Regions from separate parts of the Cytobacillus pseudoceanisediminis genome, predicted to be linked through region 1. Evidence: a T-box and tRNA genes for the amino acid it is inferred to sense, from the RefSeq annotation. Region 1 holds a T-box; the other holds one or more tRNA genes.

Region 1 (11,203 bases):
TTTGTTGAAAAGAGATTTTTCGTAAACATTTTCAAATAAGCTGCTGTCTATATCCCCTTTATCCTCTGCTTTAGAAGCAATGTTGATAACTCGGCTAAGAGCTTCAATGCTTTCCTTGAAACCTGCAGCATCCTTATGGGACTCCAATACTTCAGCTCTTTTTACAAGTGAAGGCACTGAACCGATTTCACTGCCCAAAACGGCTTCAATTAAGTCATAACGAACTGTCTTCTCCTGCAGCATATATTTGATTCTTAATTTAAAGAATGAAACCAGTTCCTGCATCAATTCACCCTTTGATTTCTTTCCAATCTTCGAATTAAGAACAGTCTCAGAAGATAATGCAATTAATTCTTCGAGTTTTAAATCCCAATTTTTTGCCAGTAAAGTCTGGATAACACCCGTTGCCTGTCTTCTTAAGGCATATGGATCCTGGGAGCCGCTTGGAATAATCCCTATTGCAAAGGAAGACACAATTGTGTCGAGCTTTTCAGCAATGGACAGCACTGCACCAGCATCACTTGCAGGCGTCTGGTCCTCTGAATTGCGCGGCATATAATGTTCATTAATTGCACGCGCCACAGCTTCCTTTTCACCTTTTTGCAGGGCATATTTTTCACCCATAAAGCCTTGCAGCTCTGGAAATTCATAAACCATGTGCGAAACAAGGTCGAACTTGCTGATTTCAGCAGCCCGGTCTGTCACTGCCTTTGCCTCATCGCTGAAATGAAGATTTTCACTCAAATTAGCTGCCAGCTGGCGAACACGTTCCACCTTTTCAGCAAGAGTTCCAATTTCTTCATGATAAACAATGTTCTTAAGTTTTTCCAGTGATGCCGCGATATCCGTTTTTTGGTCCTCCCTGTAGAAGAAAGCTGCATCAGAAAGTCTTGCCCGCAATACTTTCTCATTTCCTTTAGCCACTTTCTCCAAATGTTCATGGGATCCATTTCGGACAGTAACAAAGTAAGGAAGCAGCCTGCCCTCTTTGGACTTTACCGGAAAATAACGCTGATGCTCCTTCATCGATGTAATTAAAACCTCTTCCGGAAGCTCCAGGTATTCTTCTTCAAACTGGCCATATAATGCTGTTGGATACTCAACCAGGTTATTTACTTCTTCCAATAAATCTTCATCTACAGGGATCACCCAGTCATTTTCTTCTTCTATTTTTTGCAATTGTGATAGAATTGCACTTTTTCTTTCCTGCGGATTAGTTATCACATATTGCGCCAGCAGGACTTTTCATAATCAGAAGGATTGTTAATTTCAATCTCTTCGCCCAGAAAGCGGTGGCCCCTTGTAAGGTTAGAAGTATGAACGTTTGTAATTGCAAAAGGAATGACTTCATTTCCGAATAATGCCATAAGCCATTTGATCGGCCTGATAAAGCGCAGCTCCTGGTTTGCCCAGCGCATATTTTTCGGGAATGATAACGAGGTGACAATCTGCTGGAGTTCCGGCAGCAGTGCTGCTGTTTCCTTTCCTTTTATAAATTTGCTGACATGGGCATATTCAACCCCATTAATTTCTTTAAAGAATATATCTTCAACAGAAGCTCCCTGGCCCCGGCTGAATCCAACCGCAGCTTTTGACCATTCTCCATCCTCGGTTAAGGCAATTTTTTTGCAGGTCCTTTCGCTTCCTCATTTATGTCCTCCTGTGCGGTATCTACTCCCGTTACAAGAACAGCCAAACGGCGTGGAGAAGAGAAAGCGCTGATCTCGTCAAAAGATATTTTCTTTTCCAAAAGCCATGAGTTCACTTTATCTGAAAGCTGATTCATTGAATTAGTGACAAATCTGGCAGGCATTTCTTCAAGTCCAATTTCCAGCAGAAGATCTTTCTTATTCATGAGATTCTTCCTCCTTATCCTTTAATATTGGGAAACCGAGTTTTCTCTCTCTTCATAAAAAGTTTTGGCTACTTTTCTGGCCAGATTTCGGCATCGGGCGATATAGCCGGTTCTTTCTGTAACAGAGATCGCTCCCCTTGCATCAAGCAAATTAAAGGTATGAGAACATTTTAATACATAGTCATATGCCGGGTGTACTAGGCCTTCATCCATTTGTCTATGTGCTTCTTTTTCATAAATATTGAACAAATTGAAGAGCATTTCCTGATCTGATGTTTCAAATGTGTATTTCGAATGCTCGAACTCAGGCTGCAGGAAGATATCTCTAACCGTAAACCCGTCAGTCCATTCAAGGTCAAAGACATTTTCCTTGTCCTGAATGTAGGATGCAAGCCTTTCTATTCCGTAGGTAATCTCAACTGACACAGGCTTACATTCCAATCCGCCTACCTGCTGGAAATATGTGAACTGCGTTATTTCCATACCATCAAGCCAAACTTCCCATCCTAAGCCTGCACAGCCCAGAGAAGGATTTTCCCAGTTATCTTCTACAAACCGGATATCATGTTCAAGCGGATCAATGCCCAATGCTTTTAATGAATCAAGATACAGCTCCTGAATATTATCCGGCGACGGCTTCATGATCACCTGAAATTGATGATGCTGATAAAGCCGGTTTGGATTCTCACCAAAACGCCCATCGGCAGGACGGCGTGAAGGCTCCACATAAGCAACATTCCACGGCTCTGGTCCAATCGCTCTTAAAAAAGTATACGGGCTCATTGTTCCGGCCCCTTTTTCAGTATCATATGCCTGCATCAAGATACAACCCTGTTCAGACCAATGTTTTTGAAGTGTTAATATCATGCTTTGAATATTCATAGGACACCTCTTTCTTATTGTATAAATTATAGCTTTATGAACTTAACAGCTGTCTACCCACCGCTTTTCTGTGAACATAAAAAACTCCCGTCTCTATGCCCAATGGCATAGGGACGAGAGTTTACCCGCGGTTCCACCCTATTTGCTGCGATTTTGACCACAGCCTCTTTAGTTGTCGATAGACAATATTGCTCTGGAGCGCCCTTCCTTAACCATCCATGCCCGGCTCCCACTATCCCGGGTTCGCTTTAATTAGAAAAGGTTAAGTACTCTTCTCCTTCACAGCAATTATATTTTATTACTTTGAATCATAGCGGAATGGATTTAAATTGTCAATAATAACAAAAGCCAATGCGCTTCGCCTATAAAGAAACGCATTACATTAAATCATTAAACTTAGCCATTTGATTCAGAAACTTCTTTGTCTTCAAGTTTAAGCCTGAATACTCTTCATAATAGGCAGAAATAATCTTTTTCAATTCAGCTTTGGTTTCTGGTTTGACAGAGATATTGCCGAGCCGGGACAAGTCAAAAAAGTAAAACAGGCGAAGAAGCTTAATTGTCGCCTGGGACACTTTATAATGATAAGGATCCTTATCAAGGCAGCGGTGACAAATAAGCCCGTTTTCGCGGATAGAAAATGCAAAATGCCCGTCAGTGCTTCCGCAGACAGAACATTGATCAAGTACTGGATATAAACCCAGAGCATTCAGCATTTTCATTTCATAAATGTTTGTAAGAATTTCCGGGTCATATCCTTCGTTTATTAAATTTAGGGTTTGATACAGCAATTCGAACAAAAATGGGTTGGGCTTCTTATCCTCAATGCTTTTATCAGTCAAATCGACAATATAGCTTGCATATGCAGTCAGAAAAATATCTTCTTTAATGGACCGCATAGATGAAATCATGTCCCCCTGCTGCAGGGTACCCAAACCGCTTCCACGCTGAACTAAGAAATTCCCGTATGTAAAAAGCTGGGTGACAGCAGCAAGTCTGCTGTTCGGCTTTTTCGCTCCTCGTGCCATCACACCAACTTTTCCCCATTCACGGGTATATAAAGTAACAATCTTATTTGTTTCACTATAATTAGTTGTCCTGATGACGATGCCTTCACATTTATCAAGCAACCGTGACACCATCCCTGTCTTTCGACAAACCTATGAGATGGGAAAATCAGCTTCTGCTAGCTCTTCATCATTGCTGCCGGGTATATCCTGAGTTTCCTTTTCTAGCTCCTTGAAGAGAAGATATGTGTCAATATTTCCTGTCTGGGAAAACACTCTCCAGGTAAAATCCATCATCGAAAACCCCACCTTTCAGTTATTCAACTAGCAATTTCTTTATCCCAATACATTTATCTATATCATAGCCTGTCTTTGTAAAATCATGAGACGAAAATATTGTCAATCACCTGCATGCATATAAATCAGAAATGAATAATACTTTAATTAGGGCTGGGTTTAGTACTCATCTTCACGGAAGCCAAAGTCGCGGAGCTGTGACATTTTATTGCGCCAGTCTTTTTGGACTTTGACCCATAGCTCCAGGAAAACCTTTGATCCAAGAAGATTCTCAATATCAACTCTTGCTCTTTTTCCGATTTCCTTGAGCATTTTCCCTTGCTTTCCAATCACAATGCCTTTTTGGGAGTCACGCTCCACAATGATTGTAGCCATGACATGAATGACATCCTTATCTTCGCGGCGTTCCATTTTATCAATGGTTACAGCAAGCGAGTGCGGTATTTCTTCTCTTGTTAAATGCAGTGCTTTTTCCCTGATCAGTTCGGAAACGATAAATCTCTCTGGGTGGTCCGTTACTTGATCAGCTGGATAAAACTGCGGCCCTTCCGGAATATATTCTTTAATCTGTCCTAACAGCGTCTCTACATTATTGCCTTCTAAAGCAGAAATGGGGATAATTTCGCTGAACTCGTACTTTTCCTTGTAAGACTCAATAATTTTAAGAAGTTCATCAGGATGTACCTGGTCAATCTTATTGATTACAAGGAAAATCGGTGTACGGACTGACTGAAATTTCTCAAGTATGAATTCTTCACCGCGTCCAAAGCCTTCCTGGGCATTTACCATAAACAGGATGACATCCACTTCTTTAAGTGTATTTTGGGCAACTTTCATCATAAAGTCTCCCAGTTTATGCTTTGGCTTATGGATTCCTGGCGTATCAATAAATATAAATTGTGCGTCATTGGTAGTCAGGACACCTTGAACTTTGTTGCGCGTTGTTTGCGGTTTATCACTCATAATCGCAATCTTCTGCCCGATTACGCGATTTAAGAACGTTGACTTCCCTACGTTCGGTCTGCCGATTATGGAAATAAACCCTGATTTGTGTCCTTTTGGTGTAGTAGTGTTATTCATGTAAATCCTCCGGTGAAAATGCTCCTGGCAGTAATTCTTCAACTGTTAATTCCTTAATATCCCCTTTTAAGTTGGTTAAAACCACTTTCATTTCAGGCGGACATAATTCGGCTATTACCTGTCTGCATGCACCGCATGGGGGAACTGGACGGTCTGTGTCAGCAACTACAGCTATGGCTGAAAAACTTTTTACGCCATCAGAATACGCTTTAAAAAGCGCAGTCCTCTCAGCACAATTACACATGCTGTATGCAGCATTTTCGATGTTGCAGCCATGAAAGACCTGCCCGTCACTGCTTAATAGTGCCGCTCCTACTTTAAATTTTGAATATGGCACATATGCTCTATCTCTTGCAATCATTGCTTCTTTTATTAGTTGATCGCTGTTCACAAATAATTCTTCCTTTCCTGTAAAGCGAGTTGCTCCCCAAGCCAATAAACCAAGGTTTGGACCTGCAATGGGCCTTGTGAAATTAAGCAATGCGCTCAATAGCTTCTTCGGTAAGAAGCAGCCGCTTCTCTTTTATTTTACAACATTTTACTGTGATTTTCATCGTTTGTAGCAAAAACGTAACAAAAAAATTGAATTTTCTAAAAATACATAGGCTGATTTAATTTTGAACCAGGTCCCTGTTCTGAATGAGATTCCACAAACATCTCCCCAGCATGCAATATTTACTGCTGTTCTGTCATTTTAGCGGATTCAGTGAGCGTTTTCAAACCCATGCTCTAAATTTTTTCACCATACTTCAGACTTTGCTGTTTATATAGAAATACCAAAAAGCAAAGCTGCCCATCCGGACAGCTTCACATTACTGCAAAAATATGAGAATTTTAGGAAGGAATATAACTCCGCCTATAATTACACTTACAATTGCATACACCAATACTGCTCCAGCAGCAATATCCTTTGCTTGCTTTGCAAGGGGATGATACTCTTCTGTCGCCAGATCCACAACCCTTTCAATGGCAGTGTTCAGCAGTTCGAGTGAGAGCATGCCCCCTATGGCCAGGAGAATGATTATCCATTCAAGGCTGGAAATGCCAAAGAATACCCCAAACATAATAACAGCTATCGACACTGCCAAATGTATTTGCAGATTCCTTTCATTCAATAATGCTGCCCTAATGCCGGAAAAAGCAAACGAAAAGGATTTTAGGACACTGTGTTTTCGGACCTTTCTATCTTGTGAGCCCGAATTCATCTAATATATCCTTTTGGCGGGAAAACATTTTTTTCTCATCTTCTGGATTTTCATGATCATATCCAAGAAGATGAAGGAAGCCATGGACCGCCAAAAAACCAAGCTCCCTTATAAAAGAGTGACCGTACTCCTCAGCCTGCTCCTTGGCCTTTGCAACTGAGATAATGATATCCCCCAGGACTCTGGGCATATCGGCACCAATCAGTTCGATTTCACCTTCACCCAGCTCTTCCATTGCAAAAGAAATAACATCTGTCGGCCGATCTTTATCCCGATACTCCCTGTTAATTTCCCGGATGCGTTCATTGGTCACAAATGTGATGGATACTTCGCTTTCCGGCTCCACAGATTCTTTAGAGGCAGCAAAATTAATTAGCTCTTCAATTTTGGCTATATCATTTTCCTGAAGCTCATTTGTTTCGTCCAAAAAATCAATATTTAAATTCATGCCTGTTTCACCTTCTGTTTTGTCATTTCAGGATACTCGATACGTGAATGGAAAATCCCGTTTAACGTTTCGCAGAACGAGTGTGAAACGGTTTCCAGTTCTTTTAAGGTTAAATCACATTCATTCAGCTGTCCATCCTGAAGTCTGTCTGCGATTATCTTTTTGACCAGTTCCTCTATTTGTTCTGTTGTAGGATGCGCCATGGAACGGACTGCAGCTTCCACACTATCAGCAATGCCAATTACTGCCGACTCTTTTGATTGCGGTTTTGGTCCCGGATAGCGATAGTCCTCTTCCTTTACTTCCAGCCCATTCTGTTTTGCTTTGTAGTAAAAATATTTAAGCAATGTTGTTCCATGATGCTGTTCGGCAATATCTACTATCTCCTTCGGCATCTTATGCTTCCTCAGCATTTCAGCCCCATCGGCAGCATGGGCGATTATTATATTCTTGCTGGTATGCGGAGGGAGGCGATCATGCGGATTCTCAATATTAACCTGATTCTCGATAAAAAACTGAGGCCGCTTTGTTTTACCGATATCGTGATAATAGCATCCCACCCTTGCCAGAAGGCCATTCGCCCCAATAGCTTCACACGCTGACTCGGAAAGATTGGCAACCATTACACTATGATGATAAGTTCCGGGAGACTCGGTCAGTATCTTTCTCAGCAGAGGATGATTAGGATTAGATAGTTCTATCAGCCTCATAGTAGACAAAATTCCAAAACCTGCCTCGAAATACGGCAGCAGGCCAATTGCCAGCACTGCAGACGAAATACCTGAAATCAGAGCAATAACAAAGTAAAAGCCATATTCAATCGTATCATAGTGGCCGTTTCTTAAGAAAAGCATTGAAAAGATAACAAGTATGTTTACTGCGGATACAAATAAACCAGCCTGCAAGATTTTGGAGCGGCGATTCTGCTTGCTCAAAAACAATATAGCAGCCAAGCCGCTGCAGAGGATATAAATGGCTGATGTCAGCTGAAATGTGCCAGTAACGCCTTCATTAAAAATTACGCTTCCTGCAATAGCCATAATGATCGTATAGTACATGGCAAGCTTTTCATCAATCAGTATTTTGATTAGCATAGCTCCCATGGCTGCAGGGTAAATGTATCCTATCTCTGAATAATCAGCATATTGGAATAGACTGATGACCTTCATCAGCAATATGGATAAGATAAAAATTAGGCTAAACAGCAAAAGATAACTTTGCTTTGTTTCCCGCTGCACGTTCATTTCATGGAAATAATAATATAGGGCTGATAAGACAATGACGATTATCAGCGATAGCCCTATAAAAGGCTGAATCGAATTAACACTGTCAAGAAGTCCTGCAAGTTCCAGCTGCCTGTATATGTCCCGGCTGATAAGCTGATTTTCCTCTACGATTATCTGTCCCTGCAGGATCTTAACCGGCTCGACACTCTCAACAGTCTGCTGTCGTAATTCTTCCGTGGCAGCAGGATCATAAAATTGATTTTGATATATAGCATAACGTCCCAGTTCTATTGCAGCTTTTTTTAAATCTGAATTCAAGCTGGTGAACTTCAATTCTTCTTCAACCCGCTTTTTCGCGTTCTCCACCTGTTCAGCCGGAATCTCATTATTCATAATTTTATTGATGGCCGTTACCGTAAGGTCTTTTGCAATGCTCAGCTCCCCTCCTTTGCCTGCAGCAAAGAAAGGAAAACGCCATCTGATACCTCACGTGTTACGTCATCAGTGAGCTTTTCCTTAACCATAGCCAATTTATCTTCAGGACGGGTGGCTTCTGGGTCCGGTGCCTCAACATTATTATCGGCCTCAGTTTGAGCAGCTTTCTTTTTCTCTTCCATCTCTTCTTTTACTTCATCGTTCACTTCCGATACAGATCCGAAAATGGAGGTAACCAGGTCAACTCTGTTTTGTGCAATCTCTTTTTTTACAACGTAAATATCCTTAACATTATTTTCTGCTTCTTTTCTCTTTCTTTCTGTGCTAGCTTTATCCTCTATTGTTATTGGAGACCTTATAGTCTGTTCAGCAACAGAGAACAGACTTAAATCCAGTTTTTCAGGCTTAACATTGCTATACATGGAAAAATACATAACAATCCCCAAGAGAATAAATAAGAGAACACGAAAAAAGGTCATATTAAGCAAATTTCTGATTGTTGACATACTCTGCTGAAGGTTTGGCACATTTACCCCTCCTGTCCTGGGTAAAAAAATTCCAATAACTTTAAAAAGCATTTCAGTATTAATTATGTAAAATCATAACAGCTTTTCTGATGGTTTTCACCAAGAAAAAATGGCCTATCTATTAACAGGTTACCTAAACATTTCATTAATAGCAAATAATTCCATGATAAATCCTGCTATCATTCATACCGGTGGGATTTTTACTTAACGAAAAAACCGCCAAAGTCGGCGGTTTAACGGTTCACTAGTTATCTTCCTTTTCGTATGCCTGGATAATCCTGGCCACAAGCGGATGCCGAACAACGTCACTTTGTTCCAAATGAACGAATGATAGCCCACTTACACCCTTTAGTATATCTTCAGCCACTATGAGGCCCGATTTTACTCCTTTTGGAAGGTCAACTTGTGTTCTGTCTCCAGTAATAATCATTTTTGAGCCGAAGCCAAGCCGGGTTAGAAACATCTTCATTTGGGCTTGAGTTGTATTTTGCGCTTCATCCAGAATGACAAAGGCATCATCTAAAGTTCTTCCGCGCATGTACGCAAGCGGTGCAATTTCAATCGTGCCTCTTTCAATCATTCTTTGTGTATGCTCTGCACCTAATATATCATGCAAAGCATCATACAATGGCCTTAAGTAAGGATCGACTTTTTCCTTCAGATCCCCCGGCAGAAAACCAAGGCTCTCGCCTGCTTCGACTGCAGGACGGGTAAGGATAATCCTTTTCACATTCCCATTTTTCAAAGCATTTACAGCCATGACAACAGCCAAATATGTTTTTCCCGTTCCTGCTGGACCTATGCCAAAAACCAGGTCATTCCCGCGGATTGCATGAATATATTGACGCTGGCCCAGTGTCTTAACGCGAATGGACTTGCCTTTTGCATTTTTTGTGATTTCTTCTTCATATAAATCACTGAAATACTCAAGTGTACCCTTATGAGCCATTTGAAGAGCATACATAACGTCTCTCTGGCTTATATTTATTCCTTTCCGGATTACATAAAGCAGTTTATCCAGAACCTTTCCAACGAGTTCTACCTTGTCCATTTCTCCAGACACATAAACAGATTCTCCCCTGGTTACAATGGAAACATTCAGTTCTTGCTCAATAACTTTTAGGTTTGCATCCGAATTCCCCAATAGGGCAATTGCTTCGTTTGGGTCTTCTAGCTGCAGGTTCATTGTTTTCAAGTCTTCTGTCATTCCGAATCTCCTTGAATAATTGGTTGTCCTTCTGCAATATTCTCAATAATTTGGAAATGTATTGCTATAGTTACTTTACCATTGTCAATTGATTGGTGCAAAACTTTTTCTCCCATAACTTTAGCATTTTCATCTAAGCTGCTTTTTATTTTTTTCTTGCCAAATCTTTCGCAGCTTCAAATGCCTCTTTATTCGAATAAATTCTTGTGACTTGCTCCCTTTCACGGAACGTTTTATTCACATATGAAATAGGAAGCTCCCATTTCAGGAATTTTACGCTTTTTTCATTTTCCTCTAATTCATATTCTTCAAACTCCGGGCTCCCAAACCTCCATATTGGGATCTCAAGATTTCCGATCGTAAGTGCATGCTTGACTTTTTCATTGCCGCTGAATACTTTGAAAGTGCTCTTAAGCGGAAGAATGACCTCAGATTTATACCATGTTTCCCCGAAAATCTCCCCTTCGAAGGAACAGTCTCTGTTTGACCTTCTTTCCCGATTATCCCTGAGACCAAAAGCTGTCCTGGCTGAACATGATCGTGTATATCAACGACTGGACGCCCTTCTTCGACAAACATATCTACAATGACGGCTTTTTCTTCGCTACCAAATGGCGCGGACTTAAATACTCAGGCTTCTTAGGCTCATTTTTCTCTACGACCTGTAGATGGTAGGTTGTCCCTTTTAACTCCACACCTACCCAAGTAATGGCTTCAATGTTGTTTGAAAGTTGACGCTGAATAGACTCCACGTTATCAACAAAGAACTGCAGCTTTCCTTTTTTAACCCCCATCTTGTCCAATTCTTTGATAATCTGATATTCAGTAGCAGGATTTGCACCCTTAATCTCTATTCCCCAAACCATATTGGATAAAAGGAGAATGACTGCAAAAAATGCGAGGGCACCAGCAGCAAATCCGCTGTTTTTCAGCAGCCTTTTCACAAGGAATGGAGCTCCTGCCCGCTGCAGGAACTCGATTCTGCAATCGCTGTTCCTGGCGTGGCTCCTTATTTTTTTGGCATCTTCCAATTT
Region 2 (11,203 bases), 2.5 Mb from region 1:
GCCATGTTCGTCAATTAATCTTGCTACAACTTCATTCACCTTCTTCAGCTGCTGCTCATCAGGCGTTTTTGAAGATGTGGTGATCTTCACGACATCTTTCAGGTCAGCGAAAAGCTTCTTCTGGATAGCTTCACGCAGACGGTCATGCGAATTATAGTCAAAGCGCTTGCCTTTTCTTGCGTAAGCTGAGATGCGGATGAGGATTTCCTCCTGAATGCTTTCTTCGCATTCTCGGAGATGCCGATCTGCTCTTCGATTGAGCGCATCAGTTTTTCATCCGGACTGATTTCCTCACCGGTTAATGGGTCGCGAAGCTTCGCTTTATTGCAGTATGCTTCAACATTATCAAGATAGTTTTCCATAAGCGTTTTTGCAGATTCTTCATAAGAGTAAACAAATGCCTTTTGTACTTCTTTCTTCGCAATATCATCATATTCTTTGCGGGCCAGAGAAATAAAGTTCAGGTATCTTTCCTTCAGTTCTGGAGTAATGGATGGATGCTGATCCAACCCTTCTTTAAGCGACCGTAATACATCCAGCGCATTGATGCTCGTAATATTTTTACGGATGATTGTAGAAGAGATCCTGTTGATAACATAACGCGGGTCAATACCGCTCATGCCTTCATCTGCATGCTCTTTTTTCAATTCCTCCACATCAGCCCTGTTATAGCCTTCAACGCTCTCTCCATCATACAAACGCATTTTCTTAACTAAATCTATATCGCCTTTTTTCGGATCCTTCATGCGGGTTAAAATCGTAAACATCGCTGCAACCCTCAGGGTATGAGGTGCAATGTGCACATTGGAAACATCGCTTTCTCGGATCATTTTATCGTAAATCTTCTCTTCCTCTGAAACCTTTAAATTATATGGGATTGGCATAACGATAATCCTTGAGTGCAGAGCTTCATTCTTTTTATTAGAAATGAATGAACGGTACTCTGTTTCATTCGTGTGAGCAACAATTAGCTCATCCGCTGATATCAAGGCGAAGCGCCCTGCTTTAAAGTTGCCTTCCTGAGTCAGGGACAATAAATGCCATAAAAATTTCTCGTCGCACTTCAGCATTTCTTGGAATTCCATCATCCCTCGGTTTGCTTTATTTAGTTCCCCATCGAAACGATAGGCACGAGGATCTGATTCTGAACCATATTCAGCAATGGTTGAAAAGTCAATGCTTCCAGTCAGATCAGCAATATCCTGGGATTTTGGATCTGATGGGCTGAAAGTTCCAATTCCCACCCTGCGGTCTTCTGAGAAAATGATTCTTTCAATTAAAACATCTTCTATACGGCCGCCATACTCCTGTTCGAGACGCATACTATTCAATGGCGAGAGGTTTCCTTCAATTCTTATTCCATATTCATCATGAAAGTCTTTACGGAGGTGATGCGGGATTAAATGAAGCGGATCTTCATGCATTGGACAGCCCTTAATAGCATAGACCGCTCCCCTATCAGCGTGAGAATATTGCTCTAAACCTCTCTTTAGCATTGTCACTAAAGTTGATTTACCGCCGCTGACCGGCCCCATTAATAAAAGAATCCTTTTGCGGACATCGAGGCGTTTGGCAGCAGGATGGAAATACTCTTCTACCAGCCTTTCCAATGCTTCTTCTAATCCAAAGAGCTGATTGCTGAAAAATTGATATCTTTTTTGCCCCTTCACTTCTTCGACACCGGCATCCTTAATCATATTATATACCCGTGAATGTGCTGACTGGGCAACCCATGGCTTCTCTTTAACAATTTCTAAATACTCTCCAAAAGTCCCTTCCCATTTAAGCTTTTCTTCCTCGTGTCTGTACATCTCAATTTTTTTAGAATATCCATAAGGACCTCCCCTGTCGCATTATCAGAGACGATTAATATACTCTATGCGCCCCGGCAATCGAACATGCGTAAACTATTGAGAGTTTGGTTTGTACTTTTTATGGGGAATAATTATAAGGAACACTTTGCTGCGGGATCTAACTGTAAAAAAAACTCCATACTTTTCATTCACAGTTATTCATTTTTGGGCTATAATAAGCTTATATTTACAAGCTTGCCTATTGATATACCGCTAAAGGAGGATTACATATACATGGGTACAATTATTATTATCGGTGTAATGGTTGCTTTCCTTGCTGCTATTTTCGCTGCTGGTTATGATGACAAGCCAGGCGTAAGCAAAATAAGCTGCTGATCATTCAGCAGCTTTTCTCTAATTTCGAACACAGGCTCTTGGTTATAGCCCTACCTCAAATCCATCTTTTTCTTCTGTACAAAATCCTTCATATACATTCGTGTCTGCTTTTCAAGCATGCCGGCGATTTGACCAGTCCACGTGTCATTCCGCTTGCCGCCCGTACGCTCATCATAGTACTCGGAAATGATTTTATTATACACTTCCAGCTCTTCGCGGTAGGCAGTTTCATCCTGCTTATATTCATTTTCATGGTATATGTGCTGAAGAGGAAGCCTTGGCTTTTTATCGTTCTTTTTGGAAGGATAGCCAACAGCCAGTCCAAACAAAGGAATTACGCGATCCGGTGTTTTTAAAAGTTCAGCTACACCTTCAAGATTGTTTCTTATTCCGCCAATATAGCATATTCCCAATCCCAGCGATTCAGCAGCAACCGCAGCATTCTGTGCAGCCAATGCTGCATCAATGACAGCCACCATAAATTTCTCTGTGCTTTCAATGGAGGGAATTACATTGATATTTTCCATTTGTCCCATTACTTCATGACGATGCAGATCAGCACAAAATACGAAAAAGTGGCCATTTTCTGCTACATAATTCTGGTTGCCTGCAAATTCAGCAAGTTTCGCTTTCTTCACTTTATCGGTAATACCGATTATTGAATAGGCTTGAACAAAACTTGAGGTGGACGCAGCTTGAGCAGAAAGTACAATCGTTTCTATCTGTTCTTTGGACAGAGGCCTATCTTCAAAATTCCGCACGGAGCGATGGTCCATCAGCAAATTGATCACTTCATTCATCACAACTCATCCTTTCCATATATACTTTTTCATTTTACCCAGAAAGGAAAGTATTCTCCAAAGGAAAAGGCCCGAAAAATACCAGGCCAGCTGTTTCCTATTTTAAATGCAAGTAATCCTGCTGCCGCAGTGCTTCATAAACAAGAATGGCTGCAGTGTTGGATAAGTTAAGCGAACGGACTTTATCGTTCATTGGAACCCTTAATGCGCGTTCTTTGTTGATTTCAATGATATTCTTCGGAAGGCCCGTCGTTTCTTTGCCGAAAATAAAATAATAATCCTTCCCGACATTGCTGTAATCGAAAGTGGAATGCGGCTTGGTGCCATACTTCGTTAAGTAGAAGTATTCACCGCCTTCGCTGCTATTAAAGAAATCGTCCAATGATTCATGATAGACGATCTTTACAAATTGCCAATAATCCAAGCCTGCACGCTTCAGCATTTTATCATCTGTCGAGAAGCCAAGCGGCCGGATCAGATGCAATGTCGTATCAGTAGCCGCACAAGTACGGGCTATATTACCAGTGTTGGCCGGAATTTCCGGCTGATATAATACTACATGCAACCCCACTTTTTTCACCTCTAAATTAAATCTGCATGTGTTATTATATCATTTTGAAATCACCTTACAAATTACTGGTCATCAATTATAGACAAAAATTTATATTTAATATTCGGTGTATAGGCTGTTGAATCTTCATAAGCCCAATAACGCATTCGGCTGTTATAAGTATGGGCATTGACCAGGGGCATTCCTGAGGCATCTTTTCCCGTCACGATCGTTGTATGGTCAAATCGCCCGTCTCCCTGAAAATCATAGCAAATAACATCTCCAATTAAGAGCTGATCCGGACTGGAGACTTCCTCCGCTCTTAACCCCGAATTCGAACTCGGCAGATACCATCGCAATGAATTCGCTACCGTCCAGCTGTAGCTCCAATTTCCGCTTCTCATCCACCATCCTTTTCCGCGGTTAGGATACCCTCTCATCGGGCCGCCGCCTACATGAAGGCACTGTGAAATATAATTGGTGCAATCCACTTCAAATTTTTTATAAGCCGGATTATAGCTGTTCCACCATTTTTCTGCATACTGCACTGCTTTCATGCGGTCATACTCATATACAAGCCTTTCTTCCTCTCCATATTCATGGTCTGGAGACGCTTCATCTTTTTGAATCTCATTAAAAGGGTTTTTCTCCCGATCCTCGACGAACACTCCTTTATAAAAGTCGGCTGTTCGCTCTTCAATTTCTTCTTCCATATAGAACACGCCTTTTTGCTTAATTAAATATCTAAAGTGAACTCTGTATTCAACCTGCTTCACGTCATCCTTCTCCCCGCCGACCTTGATCACTTTTCCGGTTGCCTGGGCTTTAACAATCTCACCGGACCGGGCGGTAAGAGATTCTTTCTTCTTTTCAATCTTAGGGCAGGTATGAATTGAACTTCTTGAATGGGAAACGCACTGCTGCACTCTTTTTATTAACAGCTCCTGAAGCTGGTCCCTCACGCATCTCACTCCTCTCCTATTCAATACATATGAGAGAAAGCAGAGGACTTTGCTTAATTTTTCGTGCAATATAACAGTAAGTCAGCCGGACTGAACAGTTTCTCTGCATTTGAATTTTACTCTTTGCATATTGTTGGACTGAGGAAAAATTAGAATTTTTCATAAAAATGGCATAGAAAAAGAGGGAGATTCCTCCCTCATCATTTCTCAATAAAACTTAAACCTTTTTCAATCTCAGCAATGGCCTCTCCGTCTTTTTCCTGCTGCAAAGCCTTTTCCAGGGCAGCTAATGATTTCTCACCGCCAATTTTCCCAAGTGCCCAGGCAGCCGTTCCACGGATCACCGGCCGAGGATCTTCTGTCATGACTTTAATCAGATCTTCTACAGCTGTTTCGTCTTTGTAGTGAGCCAAGGCGATAATGGCATTTCGCTGGATCGGCTTTTTCCCTCTCCAGGAGCCTGAAACCGGACCATATTTTTCTTTAAATTCACGGTTGCTGATAAATAAAAGCGGCCTTAAAAGCGGCTTTGCCACTTCCGGATCCGGCTCCATCTCTTCGTGCAGATGAAAATCCTTGCCTTTATTTTCAGGGCATACGGTTTGACAGGTATCACACCCATAAAGTCTGTTACCCAGTTTTTCTCTATACGGCTCAGCAAGAAAGCCTTTTGTCTGTGTCAGAAACGCGATGCACTTCTGTGCATCAAGCTGACCTCCCTGAATTAAAGCACCAGTCGGACAGACGTCTACACATTTATTGCAGCTGCCGCATCTGTCTTCCATTGGTTTATCCGGCTCAAATGGCAGATTCGTAATCATTTCTCCTAGATAGACATACGATCCGAATTCCGGTGTAATGATGGAACAGTTTTTTCCGCTCCAGCCAATTCCGGCACGCTGCGCTACGGCCCGATCCACAAGCTCACCTGTATCCACCATGGATTTGCATAACGCCTCAGGTATTCTTGACTGAATGAATCCCTCAAGTTTCTGTAGACGTTCCCTCAAGATATGATGATAGTCTTTACCCCATGAAGCGCGGCAGAAAATGCCTCTTCTCTCACCTCTTTTGCTGACCACTCTGACCTTCATTTTGGAAGGGTAAGCAACAGCTATTGAGATAATGGATTTGGGCTTGTCCAATAGGAGGCTGGGATTCACTCTCTTCTCAATATCGGGCTCTTCAAATCCAGATTGATATTGAAGTTCCTGCTGGCGAATCAGTCTATTTTTCATCTCATCAAAAGTGCTGGCTGCTGTAAAACCGATTTTATCTATGCCAATTGTTTTACTGTATTCAATCACTTCCTGCTTGAATTGGGCAAAATCCATTGTATAACCTCCTTTCATGAAAAATTGATTTATATGAAAGTCTTTAATTTATTGAATCACCGCTTATTATGATAAACTATTTTAAAGTAATTTTGGAGGTGGAAAGCTTGGAAATTACGTTTGCTCCCGAGTTGTGCAGGTTAATTCCCCAATTTAAAATTGGATTCATTACATATAAAAATATAGAAGTCGGACAATCTCCTCAAATGGTAAAGGGCAGACTCCAATTATTTCAGGAATCAATTTATTTTGACTTAGAGGACAAGAGTGTTACAGAATATGAAGGGATCAAAGAATGGAGACAGATTTTCAAAACAGCAGGCAAGGATCCAAATCGGTACCGCCACTCTGCAGAAGCACTGTACCGAAGAATTAAGAAACAAAATTATCTGCAGCCGGTCAACAGCTCCATAGATATTAACAACTTCTTTTCCCTCGAATATCAAATACCGATTGGCGTGTATGACGCAGATAAGCTTTCAGGCAATCTGTCTATCAGGTTAGGCAAAGAAGGCGAAGAATATAACGGTCTAAACGGAAGACCCAACTCACTTGCCAATTTAATTATTAGTGAAGATGCGGCAGGGCCATTTGGCAGTCCGTTTGTCGACTCTGAGAGGACAGCGGTGACGGAACAGACTAAAAATGCCGTTCAAATCGTTTATTTGCGCCCTTCTCTGGAAATGGAAAAGGCTGAAAAAATGGTTGAGTCCCTAATGAACATGTACTCTCAAGTGCATGGTGGAGAAGGAACCTTTAAGGTAATTGGATGTTAAACAAGTTTATTAAAAATCGAGTGGAATCCGCGGAGGCCACCCGATTTTTTTGCTCAATAGCCAAAGAAAATGAAAAAACGCAATACCTCGTTCTTTTTGAACGAAACACTGCGTTGGCTATGTATGGAGCGGGTGAAGGGAATCGAACCCTCATCATCAGCTTGGAAGGCTGAGGTTTTACCACTAAACTACACCCGCATTTATATGAAGTTACTGACTACTGTTTTTTCCCGTACTTGCATGCCTCTTCCTCTAAAAGCTTTTTCATGGAAGCCTATGCGTCGAGGCAACTCGGAGATGATTCATGGATGTGTTGGCTCGTGGCTGAGGTTTTACCACTAAACTACACCCGCATTTGTGTATTTATATTTAATCAGTAATGAAATTATGCCTAAATCCAATGTCGATTTTTATCTACAGCAAAATAAACATTGTGTCGAATCAACTATTTAATAATACTAAATTCAGCCGGAATGGTCAACCCCAATTGAGAAAATTGTCGAAAATACAGGAAAGGATTTAAAATCCTTCCCTGCTAAGAATGTTACACCCACCACATTTCTGAAGGCTGTTCTTCAATTAAGATCGACTTAAGGTTCCTGACTGCCCTTGTAAATCCTTCTTCTATAGACATAAGCGGATCTTCATGCTCAATGCTGACAACATAATCATACCCAAATGTTCGCAAAGCGCTCATCATATCCGACCATTCCTGCAGGCCGTGTCCGCACCCGACTGACCTGAATGTCCACGCTCTGGTCTGGACATTTCCATACGGCTGCATATCTGTTAAACCGTACATATTAACATTTTCCTGGTCAATATAGGTATCTTTTGCATGAAAATGATGAATGGCATTTTCTTTTCCCAAAATCTTTATTGCTGCCACAGGGTCGATTCCCTGCCACCATAAATGGCTTGGGTCCAGATTGGCACCAATGGCATCACAGGTTTCTTCCCTTAATTTTAGAAGTGTATAAGGAGTATGCACAAGGAATCCGCCATGAAGTTCAAGACCAATTTTCACATTATGGTCTTTTGCAAATTGCCCGGCTTTCTTCCAGTAAGGAATGAGTTTCTCCTCCCATTGCCATTTCAGCACTTCTCCATACTCATTCGGCCATGGAGCAACCGGCCAATTCGGATGCTCGGCCCCTTCCCCATCACCTGCAGTGCCTGAAAAACAGTTAACAACCGGAACATTCATTAAGCTGGCTAACCTAATCGTGTCATATAACACGCGGTCCGATTCCTCTGCAAATGCTCTATCAGGGGAAATCGGATTGCCATGGCAGCTGAATGCGCTGATTTCAAGACCTCTTGATAAAATCTTTTTCAGATAATCAGCCCGAAGTTCTTTACTTTCTAATAGCTCGTTCAGGCTGCAGTGAGCGTTTCCGGGATAAGCCCCGTTCCGATTTCAACAGCCTTAAGACCTGCAGCTGCCACATGATCAAGCATTTCTTCAAAATTCTTCTCAGCAAATAAAACGGTAAATACGCCGAGCTTCATAAAATCCCCTCCTCGCTTCTAAAGTATTTCTCTTCTGCCCATTTCACTGCTTTTATAAATCGCATCAATAATTCTGGTTGTCTGCAGTGCTTCTTCTGCTTTAACTATGAATTCTTCCCTCCCCAAACAGCTGTCAATAAAGTTCCGTGCCTGCGCCAAAGCATAGTCATCCTCCCCGGCAGCCATTCTGAGCGTGTATTAAGGAGCATTCCATGTTTGGATTGGTTCAAACTGAATGGGAATAAATCAATTCCTCCACCCTGCCCTGAAAGGCTGAGGCTTTCATCATCCCGTTCGATATTGGCCGACCATGAGGTTTCAAAAAGCAGGGATGCCCCATTGGCAAATTTTATATAAGCTGTCACATGGTCATCGACATTAAAGGATTGATGGTCAAAACTTCCCCATAGATTCACCTGCTCAGGCATTCTGCTCAATGTATTATAAGCTGTACCGGAAACCCCGGTTTCCTCCGGGTTTCCCAGAAGCCAAAGCGAGAGGTCAAGCAAGTGGCATCCATAATCAATCAAACTTCCTCCGCCCTGAAGTTCCTTATTGGTGAAAACACCCCATCCCGGCACCTTTCTTCTTCTCATTGCCCGTGCTCTGGCGGCAAATGGAAGACCAATTTCATCTTCTGAAATGAGTTTTTTGGCAGCCTGAGCCTCTTTCATAAACCGGTAGTGGTAGGCAATGGCCAAAACCTTTCCCGACCTGTCTCTGGCTTCTATCATTTTCCTGCATTCTTCTGCTGTCATGGCCATCGGCTTCTCACACAACACATGCAGCCCGGCATCCAGTGCAGCAGCCGTAATCTCAGCATGAAACTTATTCGGTGTACAAATAACTACGGCATCTGTTTCACTGAATACTTCTTTATAATCCGTAAAAACGCTGCTAATTCCAAACTTCCTTGCAGCCAATTTTGCAGTATCCTCATTCACATCGCAAATAGCTGTTATGGAAGCACTATCCGATAATTTTAGTAAAACGGGAATATGCCTGGACTGGGCTATTCCGCCAGCACCAATAATCCCGATCCGAAGTTTCTTCATTGATGCACCTCACTTAATTCTGACAATCTGCTTTGTTTCGCTCGACTCCAGCGCAGCAAGTATCACTTGGAGCGACTTCATTCCCTCAGAACCAGGAATCGCAGGCTCCTTTTCATTTAAGATGCTTTCAAGAAAATGATCAATGACGCCTGAATTCTTTTGTCCTCCTTCTTCATTTGTCTGAATCCCGCCAAGTTCGTACTTCACTGTTTCACCATTTGCATACTGAACAATGAGAGAATTCACCGGATCATCTTCTAATCTCAAAATTGCCTTTTCTCCATAAATAATTGTGGAATTGTCTTCTTTTGAGACATAAGACCAGCTTGCAGCCAATGTACCGATTACACCGCTTTCCGTTTTTAAAACGCATACCGCTGTATCATCGACATCAGCACCCATCTTGGCACTTGTCTCTACGAATGCTCCTGCCTCAGCAAACTCTTCTCCCAGCAGATAACGCAGCAAGTCGGTCTTATGTACACCAAGGTCGCCCATGGCGCCAATAAAAGCCTGATCTTTTTTGAAGAACCAGCTTTCTTTGCCATCTGCACTCCATCCCTCTGGCCCGCCGTGGCCAAAAGCCGTCCGGAAACTATAGATTTTTCCAGCTTCACCTTTTGCAATCAATTCCTTTGCTTTTTTATGAGATGGAACAAAGCGCTGATTATGAGCAATCATTAATTTCTTTCCATTCTTACTGGCTGCTTCAATCATGTCCTGTGCCTCTTCCATAGAAGTTGCCATAGGCTTTTCACATAGTACATGCTTGCCGGCGTTTAATGCTGCAGCTGATATGGGAGCATGCAGATAATTCGGGGTGCAGACACTCACTGCATCTATATCCTTATTAGCCAGCAATTCTCTATAATCGGTGTACACCTGCGCCCCGTACAACCCGGCAAACACATTTGCACGCTCTTCATTAATATCACATACCGCTGCAATGACAGCCCCGCTGCTTGCATGATATTCAGGCATATGCCGATGCTTGGCTATACTTCCGCAGCCAATTATTCCAATTTTGAGTTTTTTCATCTTAATTCTCCACTCCTTCTTGACTCACTCTGATTCTCTCCAATGGCTTCGCATTTCCATAGACCGGTACGGGAAGATCAGTTGGTTTAGCCCACTTAACAGCATTTTTAATAACCTGCTGAACGTCCTTATGATAATAAGTTGGATACGTTTCATGTCCTGGGCGAAAATAAAAGATTTTCCCTTTTCCGCGCCTGTATGTACAGCCGCTCCGGAAAACTTCCCCGCCTTCAAACCAGCTCACCATTACAAGTTCATCCGGTGCAGGGATATCAAAATGTTCCCCATACATTTCTTCTTTTTCAAGTTCAATATATTCTCCAAGTCCTTCTGCAATGGGATGGCTCGGGTCTACAATCCAAATCCGTTCCTTTTCATCCGCTTCTCTCCACTTTAAATCACAGGATGTTCCCATCAATGCTTTAAAAATCTTAGAAAAATGGCCGGAATGCAGGACAATCAGCCCCATTCCATCCAGCACTCTTTGTTTTACTTTTTCAGCGATTGCATCCTCAACTTCCCCATGCGCGAGATGCCCCCACCAGACCAAAACGTCTGTTTCCTGTAAAACAGCATCACTAAGTCCATGCTGAGGCTCATCCAATGTAGCTGTCTTTACTTTATAATCTTCTTCATTTAAAAAGTCTGCAATGGCACCGTGAATACCATCCGGATAGACAGACCTTACCTTTTCATCCTTTTGTTCATGACGATTCTCATTCCAGACAAGCACGTTGATCATAATCTTCCTCCTTCTGTTAATTCATGCTTCGATATTCATTTGGGGAAATCCCCTCTGTCTTTTTAAAGACTTTGCTAAAGTACTTTTCATCCTGATAGCCGACCTGGAAAGCAATTTCATAGATTTTCAGTTTAGGGTTCTGCAGAAGCTCTTTTGCCTTGTTCATTCGGACATTCGTAATAAAATCCGTTATGGTAGCCTGATATTCATGTTTAAACTTCCTGGAAATGTACTCCCTGCTTAAA

Evidence for each region. A T-box is a leader RNA that pairs with one kind of tRNA and senses whether it is charged. The one in region 1 lies ahead of glyQ (glycine--tRNA ligase subunit alpha), so its partner is inferred to be a tRNA-Gly.
Region 2: it encodes a tRNA-Gly, which carries the amino acid that the T-box ahead of glyQ (glycine--tRNA ligase subunit alpha) is inferred to sense. The anticodon was not compared.

What each region holds. Positions count from the first base shown of each region.
Region 1 covers NZ_CP097349.1:33,268-44,470, reverse strand. The annotation lists partial or broken gene glyS (glycine--tRNA ligase subunit beta) at 1-1,855, opposite strand, end outside; partial or broken gene glyQ (glycine--tRNA ligase subunit alpha) at 1,848-2,737, opposite strand; T-box leader at 2,844-3,029, opposite strand; gene recO (DNA repair protein RecO) at 3,115-3,867, opposite strand; gene M5V91_RS00240 (YqzL family protein) at 3,898-4,041, opposite strand; gene era (GTPase Era) at 4,201-5,121, opposite strand; gene M5V91_RS00230 (cytidine deaminase) at 5,114-5,512, opposite strand; gene M5V91_RS00225 (diacylglycerol kinase family protein) at 5,934-6,326, opposite strand; gene ybeY (rRNA maturation RNase YbeY) at 6,304-6,774, opposite strand; partial or broken gene M5V91_RS00215 (HD family phosphohydrolase) at 6,771-8,962, opposite strand; gene M5V91_RS00210 (PhoH family protein) at 9,207-10,169, opposite strand; partial or broken gene yqfD (sporulation protein YqfD) at 10,166-11,203, opposite strand, start outside.
Region 2 covers NZ_CP097349.1:2,895,376-2,906,578, forward strand. The annotation lists partial or broken gene M5V91_RS15530 (PrkA family serine protein kinase) at 1-1,811, opposite strand, end outside; gene nfsA (oxygen-insensitive NADPH nitroreductase) at 2,240-2,989, opposite strand; gene trmL (tRNA (uridine(34)/cytosine(34)/5-carboxymethylaminomethyluridine(34)-2'-O)-methyltransferase TrmL) at 3,087-3,560, opposite strand; gene M5V91_RS15545 (amidase domain-containing protein) at 3,623-4,501, opposite strand; gene queG (tRNA epoxyqueuosine(34) reductase QueG) at 4,702-5,835, opposite strand; gene M5V91_RS15555 (B3/B4 domain-containing protein) at 5,943-6,611, shown strand; tRNA gene M5V91_RS15560 (tRNA-Gly) at 6,736-6,809, opposite strand; partial or broken gene M5V91_RS15565 (sugar phosphate isomerase/epimerase family protein) at 7,156-8,123, opposite strand; partial or broken gene M5V91_RS15570 (Gfo/Idh/MocA family protein) at 8,142-9,178, opposite strand; gene M5V91_RS15575 (Gfo/Idh/MocA family protein) at 9,188-10,216, opposite strand; gene M5V91_RS15580 (ThuA domain-containing protein) at 10,218-10,958, opposite strand; gene M5V91_RS15585 (response regulator transcription factor) at 10,975-11,203, opposite strand, start outside.